DNA from 2 places in the Micromonospora sp. NPDC007220 genome. Region 1 is predicted to be linked to the other one. Evidence: riboswitches for the same ligand, from Rfam matches in the RefSeq annotation. Region 1 holds a riboswitch; the other holds the start of a gene.

Region 1 (5,474 bases):
CCGCCTCAGCGGCTCAGCATCCGGCGCACCCGGCCACCGATCACCTGCTTGACCCGGGCCTGCAGGCGCTGCCCGCGCAGCGTCTCCGTCTCCTTGCGCAGCTCGACGTTGCGGTCGCGCAGCCACTGGATCCGCTCCAGCAGCGCGTCGGGGGCGGTCGCGGCGGCCGGGCGTACGGCGGGCGGGAAGGCGGTGGAGCGCACCTGCGCGTCGAACCGGGCCGCGCTGTCGCCGTCGGCGAAGGCGTGGCCCAGGTCGTGCTTGGCGAGGAAGGCCAGCATCGTCTCGTAGCGCGACCTGTGGCCGGCGTTGAGCGCCGTGTAGTCCGCCTCCGCGTAGAGCTGGGCGGCGTCGACGTCGACCGGCACGTCCTTCATGACCCGGTGCGGGATCTCGAAGTACCGGGCGAGTTCCAGGGTGCGCGAGTCGTGCGCGAAGAGGTAGCCGGGCGTGCCGGCGATCAGCGCGGTGATGGTGCCGTGGATGCGGGTGCCGAACGCGAACTCGAACCCGGAGAGGTAGTCCATCCAGGTCCAGGGGTCGACGAACATCCGCACCTTGTCCTCGGTGAACAGCGGGTGCGAGGTGTGGATCGGGATCTTGCTGGTCCTGCCCCGGTCCCCGGGGGCGTCGCCGTAGAGGAGCGTGCCGAGCGTCTTGAGGTCCTGCGGCAGGTAGCGCAGGTTCGGGTACCGCTCGTGGTGCCGGGCGATGATCTCCGCCATCGACGTGACGTACGGGGAGACGGTGAGCGCGAGCCTGTCGTCGGGCGACAGGGACGCCTTCCTCTTCTCCACCCGCAGGCTGTCGCCGTGCAGGAACATCGACGGGCAGCCGATCACGTCGACGGCCGAGAAGCCCAGGGTGCGCAGGTAGTCACGGGTGATCTCGCCGCGCACGCCGATGCTGTGCGAGCGGTCGAGGACCGCCCGTACGAACCGGGTCACGACGTCGTCGATCGGGCGGAGGTACTCCCGGTCGCCGTTGATGTCGGTCTGTACGCCCACCCCGAGCACCACCACCGGGATCTTCAGCTGCTCGATGAGCTTCGTCATGGCCTCGACGCGGTGGGCGTAGCTGCGGCGGAAGGCGTTGGCGAGCGGTACGACGTAGACGTCGTACCGCTCGTTGATCATGTCGGCGTCGCGCGGGTCGATCCTGAACTCGGTCGAGGTGATCTCGGCGGTGGCGGTGCGCAGGAGCTTGTGGGCGGCGTGGCTGAAGACGAGGTTGCCGTTGTTGTCGCCGATCCAGTTCCGCTCGTGCGTCTCCTCCGGCGAGTAGACGTCGAACGGGCCCTTCTTCGCCCGCATCAGGATTCGCTGGTGCATTCGCCCGCCTCTCGTCACCTCCGGGTCTGGGAATACTAGCCACCCGATCGGCCGGAACCCGGATGCCCGCCACCGCCGTCACGGATGGGGACGCAACGGTCACGGAGGGACGGGAGGAACGGGACTCCCCCACGGGACAGAACGGGCACTCGCGGACGGGACGGAACAGAGCCTCAGGCCCGGCGGGTAGGGTGCCCGGCGGGGCGGCGCCGACCGGCGGACCGCCACGGGCCCCTCGGGGGCGCCTGAGGACGGGGTCGAGGAGGAGACGTACGTGCTGGTGACCCTGCGGATCGTCGGGATGCCGGCATGAACGACGCCGCGACCGTCGCGCCCGCCGCCCGGCCCGCGTCCCCGGCCAGCCGCCTGCCGTCGCTGACCGGGCTGCGCTGGGTCGCCGCCCTGCTCGTCTTCGGGTTCCACGTCGCGACGATGGGCATCATCGCCGAGCCCGGCCAGAAGGCCGTCGTGGACTGGGCCTTCGCACTCGGGCTGTCGGGCGTGCAGTTCTTCTTCATCCTCAGCGGCTTCGTGCTGGTCTGGTCGGCCCGACCCACCGACACCCGTCGGGCGTTCTGGCGGCGCCGGGTGGCCAAGATCTGGCCGAGCCACGTGGTGCTGTGGGTGGCGGCCCTGGCGGTCGCGGCCTGGTTCGCCGACCCCGTGGACCGGTTCGTCGCGGTGGAGAACCTGTTCCTCCTCCAGGCGTGGGACCCGCGGCCGGGCCACTTCTACAGCATCAACACGGTCAGCTGGTCGCTGTCCTGCGAGTTCTTCTTCTACCTCTGCCTGCCGTTGGCGCTGCCGCTGATCCGCCGGGCCCGACCGTGGGCCCTGTGGGCCGTCGTGGTCGCGGTGCCGCTGCTCATCCTGGCGCTCTGGCCGGCCCAGGCGCTGGTGCCCGAGGAGAGCCGCTGGTGGTTCACCCAGATCTTCCCGCCGGTGCGGTCGCTGGAGTTCTGGATGGGCGTCGCCGCCGCCGAGCTGATGCGGCGTGGCCGGTGGCGCGGGCCGGGCCTGCCGCTGGCCAGCCTGCTCTTCGTGGCGACCTGGGTGGTCGCCGCGCAGTGGGTCCGCGCCGAACTGTGGGCGGCGCTGCTCTCGGTGGCGTACATCCTGGTCATCGCCGCGGCGGCGGACGCGGACGTGCGCGGGCGGCGCTCGCCGTGGCGGTCCCGGCCGATGATCTGGCTGGGCGAGGTCTCCTTCGCCTTCTATCTGGTGCACGTCCTCGTGATGATCACCGTCCTGCGGCTCACCGGCGACTGGGGCGTCGGCTTCACCGGCTGGTGGGGGCTGGCGGTGGTGCTCGGCTTCCTGCTGGTCAACCTGGCCCTGGCCGGCCTGTTGCACCGTCTCGTCGAGACGCCGATGATGCGGCTGCTCACCCCGCGCAGGCCGGTCCGGGCGCCGCGGGACGGGGACGGCGCCGGGAAGGACCCCGGCGGCCCCGGGGCGACGCCGGGGGATCGGGGCAACGCCGTGCCGCGCCCCCGGGCCGCCGACCCGCAGGACGACCACCGACCGACGTACGCCGACTCGCGCTGAGCGCCCCGGCGGCCGGAGTGTCCGCCGAGGAAGTCCCGACCGTTTCGGTGACGCCGGTCACCACTTCGGCGAACCGGTCATCGGGCGCGTACCGGTCGAATCCTGCCGGGGTTTCGGCGCCGATGTCCGCCACTTGTCCCGTTGTCGCCCGGAGGTGCGCGCAGAAACGGTCGTCCCATTGAGTCGCGTCAGTGGCGAAGTGCCCGCAAAAATTGTCTGCCGATCAAGGTTTAGGCAGGTGGGACGGGGTTGGCAGGGCGCGGACCGGCCAGTAATGTCGGCGCGTCCGGTGCGGTACCCGATCGCCAGAGGCGACGCCGCGCCGACCCGCCTAATCGTGAACGACGAACCGGGGACCCAGTGCTCGTTGGGGTGAATCCGTGGGCCGTGGGCCCGTGGTAGGGCGTTCTTCCCGCCCGAATCCGTCAGCTAACCCGGTCGGCGGTGTCGGAAGGAGTTCCATCTTCATGCCACACCCGTACACCCCTCGGCTGTGCCGCCGTCTCCACGGCGCCGCGGTGACCGCGCTCGTCCGCCCGCAGGTCATGAGCTGACCCACCGGTCACCGTCCGTCGCCCGGCGTCCCGGGCGCACCCCTGAGTGGCCCACCACCCGCCCGGACGCCCGTCCGCGCGGTCGGTCCGCCCTGCCCTCGGCGCGGACCGACGGCCGCTCACCCCGAGCCCGTGGAGGAAACCGTGAAGCACCACCTCAAGCGACAGCTGCGTCGCCTCACGTCCGAGCGTCCGTACCAGTTGGCCGCCGCGTCCGCCGCGGCGCTCGTGCTGGCGTCGGGCACGGGCGCGCTGCTGGCCGGAGCCGACGAGGCCCCCGCCGCCGCGCAGGCCCCGGTGGCCGCGACCGAACTGCGGGACGACGCGTCGGCCTCGCGCAGCCAGGCCCGGGTCGCGCCCGCCCCGTCCAGCGCCGCCCCGGCCGCGTCCAGCGCCGCCCCGTCGGCCAGCGCGTCCAGCGCCGCCCCGGACCCGGACCTGACCCGCAAGCCGGAGCCGCCGAAGCCTCCGGCCGCCAAGAGCCTGGACTACGACTACCAGGCCCAGACCACCTTCTACAACTGTGGTCCGGCGGCCGTCCGGCACGCCCTCAGCGCCGCCGGCATCGCGCGCAGCCAGGACGCCCTCGGTGCCCAGTTGGGCACCGACCAGATGGGCACCGACTCGGCCCAGGACACCACCCGCGTGCTGAACGCGACGGTGAAGGGCGACCCGTACCGGACCCGGATGATCCCCGGTGGCGCCGCCACCCCGGCCCAGATGGACCGGCTCCAGGCCGACGTCGTCGCGGCCATCACCGACGGGCGGGGCGTCGTGGTCAACGTCGCCGGCAGCGCCACGGACACCGACGGCGGCTGGCACTCCTTCCCCGGCGGCCACTACATCGCGGTGGTCGGCTACCAGGACGAGGGGCGGCTGGTGAAGATCGCCGACTCGGCGAACCCGGCGACCGCGTCGTACTGGATCAGCACCATCGCCCTGGCGAACTGGGCCGCCACCCGCGGCTACTCCGCCTGAGCGACGCCGTCGGGCGTCGGCTCCCCACCCGGGGGGTCGGCGCCCGATGTCGTGTCCGGGTCACGGCCCTCGCCCGCGGCGTCCGACGGGTGGCACACTGCGCCCATGGTCGATGAGTCGGGTGAGCGGGACGGCCGGCGGGTGCTTCTGCTGCTGCACGGCATGGGCGCGACCGGCGACGTGTGGCTGCCCTGGGCGCCGCTGCTGGAGCGTCGGTGGGTGGGGCGGTGGCTGGCGCCCGACCTCGCCGGCCACGGCTGGTCGCCGCCGTTGCCGGAGTACTCCTTCCCGGGGCTGGCCGCGCGGATCGGCGCGGGGCTCGCGGCGGGGGACCGGCTCGTCGTGCTGGGGCACTCCCTCGGCGGGGTGGTCGGGCTGGCGCTGGCCGCCCGGGGCGCCGGGCTGCCCGTCGACGCCGTCGTCGGGCTCGGCATCAAGGCCGTCTGGTCGCCGGCGGAGCTGGCCAAGGCGGGTGAGCTGGCGGCCCGGCCGGTGACCTGGTTCGCCAGCCGGGACGAGGCGGCCCGCCGCTACCTGCGGGTGGCCGGCCTGACCGGGCTCTTCGCCCCGGAGCACCCCGTCGTGGAGGCGGGGCTGCGGCAGGTCGACGGCCGCTGGCGGCTGGCGATGGACCCGGCCGCGTTCGGCGTGGGCGCGCCGGACCTGCCCGCCCTGCTGGCGGCGACCGACGTGCCCGTGCTGCTGGCCCGCGGCGAGCACGACCCCATGGTCACCGACGCCCAGCTCACGGAGCTGGGGGTGCCGGTCGCCACCCTGCCCGGCCTCGGGCACAACGCCCACGTCGAGGCCCCCGAAGCGGTCCTGGACCTCGTCGAGCCGTACCGCTGACGGTGCCCCGCGAACGGCCCGACCCGGAGATCCGCCGTCGCGACCGGTGTGCCTCCCGAACGGTGCGTCAGGTGGCGGGGGAGAGGGTCGCCTCGTCCGGGTCGAGCGGCAGGCCGGTCGCGCCGCCCGTGCGCGGGGCGGGCGTCTTCCAGCCCTCGTCGAGCTGGCGCCGTGCGGCCTCCAGGAACGCCTCGGCGTACGACTCGGCGGGGAA
Region 2 (5,474 bases), on a different contig from region 1:
CGGGTGACGAACCCGTCCTGGTACCCGATCGTGCAGGGCTCCTCGGCGGAGCGGTCGATGAAGACCTCGCTGCGTACGGGCGGCAAGAACACCCTCAACATCTACCTGGGTGAGCTGAGCAACGGCCTGCTCGGCTGGGCGACCTTCCCGACCCGCAACCTCAACAGCATGGACGGCGTCGTCGTGCTGAGCGAGTCGCTGCCGGGCGGCACCGCCACCAACTACAACCAGGGCGACACGGGCACCCACGAGGTCGGCCACTGGCTGAACCTCTACCACACCTTCCAGGGTGGCTGCTCCGGCTCGGGCGACAGCGTCAGCGACACCGCTGCCGAGGCGTCGCCGGCCTCCGGCTGCCCGACCGGGCGGAACACCTGCACCGCCCCCGGCGTCGACCCGATCACCAACTTCATGGACTACAGCTACGACTCCTGCATGTACCAGTTCACCGCCGGGCAGGCCAGCCGCATGCTGACCGCCTGGAACGCGTACCGCGCGGCGTAGTTACGCCGTACGACTCCACCGGTGCCGGCCTCGCTCGACGGGGCCGGCACCGGCGTCTGTGCGGCCGGGCACGCGGGGGTCGGGCGGTGGTCACGGTGCGGCGCCCCGGAGGGGGACGGCCCGGGGCGCCGCACCGCGTCTCAGGCGGCGGGGCGGGCGGCGTGGTCGCCGACGCGCCCCGACCGGGTCTCGGGCACCAGCGCGGTGCCGGCGGCGGCCGCGCGGGGGTCGAGCCACACCTGGACGGCGGGCCGGCCGTGCCACTCGCTGGCGCCGCCCGCGACGCCGGACTCGCGGCGGGCCAGCATCGCCACATCGACGGTGAACTCGAAGACCCGCCAGTCGACCTGCGGCGCGGCCCGGTGGCTGCGGGCCAGCCGGGCGACCCGCGCCGGGTCGGTCACCGGCCGGGCGTGGCCGGCGACGTAGGCTTCGTCGTCGCTCTCCTCGGGCGGGAACGAATGCAGCGCGTAGCGGCCGTCGCGCTCCAGGTCGCGCCGCTTGGGCGAGTCGACGACGAAGCAGAAGAGCCCCTCGTCGGTGATCACCGGGGACACCGGGTGCACCCGGGGACCGCCGTCGGCGCGGACGGTGGCCAGGTAGCCGAAGCCCGGCCCGTACTGCTGCATGAGGAGGCGGATCCCGTCGGCGAGGCGGGGCTCGTCGGCGGCGAATTCGGACCAGGAAGCCATGCCGGCATTCTATCGAACAATTGTACGAAGATGCACTCCGACACGCAGGTCACGCGTGTCGGTCGCTAAGGTGTGCGGATGCTGCTCTCCGACCGCGACCTGGCCTCCGAGATCGAGGCGGGAACGCTCGCGCTGGAGCCGTTCGAGCCCGCGCTGGTGCAACCGTCCAGCATCGACGTACGCCTGGACAAGCTCTTCCGGGTCTTCAACAACCACCTCTACACCCACATCGACCCCGCGCAGCAGCAGGACGACCTCACGTCGATGGTCGAGGTGCCCGAGGGCGAGCCGTACGTGCTGCATCCGGGCGAGTTCGTGCTCGCCTCGACGCTGGAGGTGATCACGCTCGGCGACCAGCTCGCCGGCCGCCTGGAGGGGAAGAGCTCACTGGGCCGGCTGGGCCTGCTCACCCACTCCACGGCGGGCTTCATCGACCCGGGCTTCTCCGGTCACGTGACCCTCGAACTGTCCAACGTCGCCAATCTGCCGATCACCCTCTGGCCGGGCATGAAGATCGGTCAGCTCTGCATCTTCCGGCTCTCGTCGCCGGCGCAGCACCCGTACGGCTCGGCCGTCTACGGCTCGCGCTACCAGGGGCAGCGCGGCCCGACCCCGAGCCGCTCCTGGCAGCACTGGCGCACCTGGCCCACCCGCTGACCCGACCTGCGTGCCTGCGGAGGGCCCCCGCCGGGCAGGGACCCTCCGCGTGCCTCAGCCGGGTCGGCCGTAGCTGTGGATCGGGCCGTCGTCGACCTTCTTCATCTTGATCGGCACCCCGGCGCGGGAGGCGTGCACCACCCAGCCCCCGCCGACGTACATGCCGACGTGGTGCAGGTCGCTGTAGTAGAAGACGAGGTCGCCCGGGCGCAGCTCGCCCCGGCTCACGGACGCCGTGGCCCGGCGCTGCTGCGCGGCGTTGTGCGGCAGCGACACCCCCGCCTTCGCCCAGGCGGCGAGCATCAGGCCGGAGCAGTCGTACGAGTTCGGCCCCTCGGCGCCCCAGACGTAGGGCTTGCCGATCTGCGCGCAGGCGAACTTCACGGCGGTGCCGGCCGGGCCGCCGGGATAGCCGGCCGGGCAGGGGGCGGGACGCAGCGGCCCGCCGCCGCCGTTGCCGTAGACCCGCAGCCGTAGCTTCTGCAACCGGTCGATCTCGGCGTTGATCTGCTTCTTCTTCGCCGCGAGCTGGGCCTCGGTGCGGCTGAGCTGGACGACCATCTCGTCCAGCGGCGCCTTCTTGGCGGCCAGCCGGTCGCGCAACTCGGCGACCTGCCGCACGTCCTGCTGCTGGTGCTGGGCGAACTGGTCGAGCAGTTCGAGCTGCCCGATCATCTCGCTCGGCGAGCGGCTGCCCAGCAGGGCGTTGACGGCGGAGACGTTCTCGCCCTTGTAGGCGCGGGCTGCCAGCGCGCCGACCTTCTCCATCGCCTGGTCGACCTGCTTCTCCAGCGGCCCGATCTGCGCGGCGAGCGCGTCGGCCTGCTTCCGCCTGGCGGCCAGGTCCTGGCGGGTGGCGTTGTGCCGTTCGATGATCGGTTCGAGCTTGTTCCAGTCCTCGTCGATCTGCCGCTCGATCTCGGCGACCGTCGGTTCGGCGTGGGCCGCCGTGGCGCCGCCGGTCAGGACGACGGCGAACGCGGCCAGGGCGGCGAGGGCGGTGGTGCAGCGGTACCAGCGTGGGCGCGGCGCAGCCGTCACCGGGTCGACGAGGGCCGACCGGGCCGACGGTGGCCGCGGGGCATGGTGTGCCACCGGGCTTCGTACTCCTTCTTCCGTACCGCCTACCGGGTTAGCTGACGGGTTCGGGCGGGAAGGGGCGCCCTACCGCAGGACTGCGGATTCACCCCGGGGAACCTGGGTCCCCGGCTCGCTCGGGAGCGACTCGGCGGTGTCGGACCGTCACCGCCCTGGTTGGACGGAATGTCACCGGCCGACGAATGACCAGAGTAGAGACGACCGTTATCGATCCGCAACCCTACGGGCAGTGACACTCCGTACCCACCCGGATCGGGCGGATCCGCAACCCGGGCGACGAAGATTTTCTTCCTTCTGAAGTGTCTGACGGAAAGGTATTGACCAGAGGCGGCGGGCGGGGCGAAGGTGACCCCACCTTTGCCCGTCCGAACTGGGGGTCTGATGCACCTGTCAGCGACATCGAGGAGCAGACGCGTCCTGCTGGCCGCCGCCGTGGCCGCCGCCATGGCGGCGACGCCGCTCACCGCCGCCGGATCCGCCGCCGCGGCAGCGCCGGTGAACGACCGGCAGCAGCAGTACGCCGCCGCGGCCGCCGAGTACGGCGTACCGGAGAGCGTCCTGCTCGGGGTCTCCTACCTGCAGTCCCGCTGGGACACCAACGCCGGCACGCCGAGCACCAGCGGCGGCTACGGACCGATGCACCTCACCGACGCCGAGCACGTCACCGCCCTCGCCGGCGGCACGCACCACGACGAGGGCACCGAGGACCCGCGCGGCGACGACTCCCGCCCGTCCCTGGCCGAGGCGGGCGAGCCGCCGGCCGCCACGCCGCCCGCCGAGGCCGCGCTGCGGACCGTCGACGCCGCCGCCGAGTTGACCGGCGCCAGCGAGGAGTCGCTGCGGACGGACGTCACGGCGAACATCCGGGGCGGCGCGGCGCTGCTGGCCGCGTACCAGAAGGAGATCGGCGCCCCGGTCGGCGCCGGCACCGACCCGGCGGCCTGGTACGGCGCGGTGGCCCGGTACTCCGGCGCGGACAGCGCCGACGCCGCGGCGGCCTTCGCCAACGAGGTGTACGCCACCATCGCCACGGGCGACAGCCGGGTGACCGACGACGGGCAGCGGGTCACGCTGGCCGGCCGGGCGGTCCAGCCGGACCGCTCCTGGCTGGACCGGCTGCGCCTGCGCAAGCTCGCCCGGCCGGACGGGCTGGAGTGCCCGAGCGACATCTCCTGCGAGTGGATCCCGGCGCCGTACGAGAACTACGGCCCCACCCTGGGCGACTACGGCAACCACGACCTGGGCAACCGTCCCACCCAGCAGAAGATCGAGTACATCGTCATCCACGACACCGAGGGCTACTTCGGCCCCAGCGTCAACCTGGTCAAGGACCCGAAGCGGGTGGGTTGGCACTACACCCTGCGCTCGGTGGACGGGCACATCGCCCAGCACATCAAGACCAAGAACGTCGGCTGGCACGCCGGCAACTGGTACGTGAACTCCAAGTCCATCGGCCTGGAGCACGAGGGCTTCGCCGGGCACGGCACCTGGTACACCGAGGCGATGTACCGCACCTCCGCCAAGCTGGTCCGCCACCTGGCGCGGGCGTACAACATCCCGCTGGACCGCAACCACATCATCGGGCACGACAACGTCCCCGGCACCGTCGCCGCGAACGTGCGCGGCATGCACTGGGACCCGGGACCGTACTGGAACTGGTCGCACTACTTCGACCTGCTCAAGGCGCCGTTCAAGTCGACCGGCACGCACCGGACCGGGCTGGTCACCATCGACCCGGACTTCGCCACCAACCAGCCGCCCTTCACCGGCTGCAACCGGCAGCCCCCGGGCGTGCCGAACCCGCCCCCGGCGACGGCCCCCTGCCCGCTGCGCGGCTCCTCCGCGCTGTTCCTGCACAACGCGCCGAGCCACGACGCGCCACTGCTGAACGACATCGCGCTGCGGCCCGACGGCACCCCGAACACCACGTACGTCTCCGACCACGGCGCCCGGGTCTCGGCCGGACAGACGTACGCGCTTGCCGAGGTGCAGGGCGACTGGACCGCGATCTGGTACCTCGGCCAGAAGGGGTGGTTCCACAACCCGGCCGCCAAGCCGACGGCGAAGTGGACCGTCGGGTTCGTGGTGACCCCGAAGGCCGGTAAGGCCACCATCCCGGTGTACGGCCGGGCCTACCCGGAGCAGGCCGCGTACCCGGAGGGCGTGCCGTACCAGGCGATCTCGCCGCTGCAGTACACGCTCTCGGCCGGCCAGCGGTACGCCGTCGGCAACCTGCTCCCCGGCGAGTACTACCGGGCCACCACGTTCGACGGCTCCGCTCCCCACGACCAGACGGTCGTCCGGGGCGACAACAGGTACGTGCAGGTCCAGTTCGGTCACCGGATCATGTACGTCAACCTGGACGACGTGAACCTGGTGCCGTCCCCGCTGGGCGCGCCCCGCTGATCCCACCGCACGACGAGGGCCCCCGGTCGATCCGACCGGGGGCCCTCGTGTCGTTGCGGGTGCGGGACGAGCTGGCCCGTCAGGGCCGGCGGAACCCGGCCACCGGCATCGTGTTGA

Evidence for each region. Region 1 has a riboswitch for cyclic di-AMP ahead of ABZ573_RS17680 (C39 family peptidase). Riboswitches for the same ligand answer to the same signal wherever they lie in the genome.
Region 2: another riboswitch for cyclic di-AMP. It lies ahead of ABZ573_RS16765 (NlpC/P60 family protein); the one in region 1 lies ahead of ABZ573_RS17680 (C39 family peptidase).

What each region holds. Positions count from the first base shown of each region.
Region 1 is NZ_JBEYEU010000008.1:150,683-156,156, reverse strand. It holds gene ABZ573_RS17690 (polysaccharide pyruvyl transferase family protein) at 6-1,331, opposite strand; gene ABZ573_RS17685 (acyltransferase) at 1,641-2,879, shown strand; cyclic di-AMP (ydaO/yuaA leader) riboswitch at 3,198-3,338, shown strand; gene ABZ573_RS17680 (C39 family peptidase) at 3,566-4,411, shown strand; gene ABZ573_RS17675 (alpha/beta fold hydrolase) at 4,517-5,260, shown strand; gene ABZ573_RS17670 (CDP-glycerol glycerophosphotransferase family protein) at 5,328-5,474, opposite strand, start outside.
Region 2 is NZ_JBEYEU010000007.1:234,195-239,668, reverse strand. It holds gene ABZ573_RS16780 (zinc metalloprotease) at 1-504, shown strand, start outside; gene ABZ573_RS16775 (pyridoxamine 5'-phosphate oxidase family protein) at 645-1,196, opposite strand; gene dcd (dCTP deaminase) at 1,275-1,853, shown strand; gene ABZ573_RS16765 (NlpC/P60 family protein) at 1,908-2,894, opposite strand; cyclic di-AMP (ydaO/yuaA leader) riboswitch at 2,961-3,094, opposite strand; gene ABZ573_RS16760 (peptidoglycan recognition family protein) at 3,333-5,357, shown strand; gene ABZ573_RS16755 (C40 family peptidase) at 5,437-5,474, opposite strand, start outside.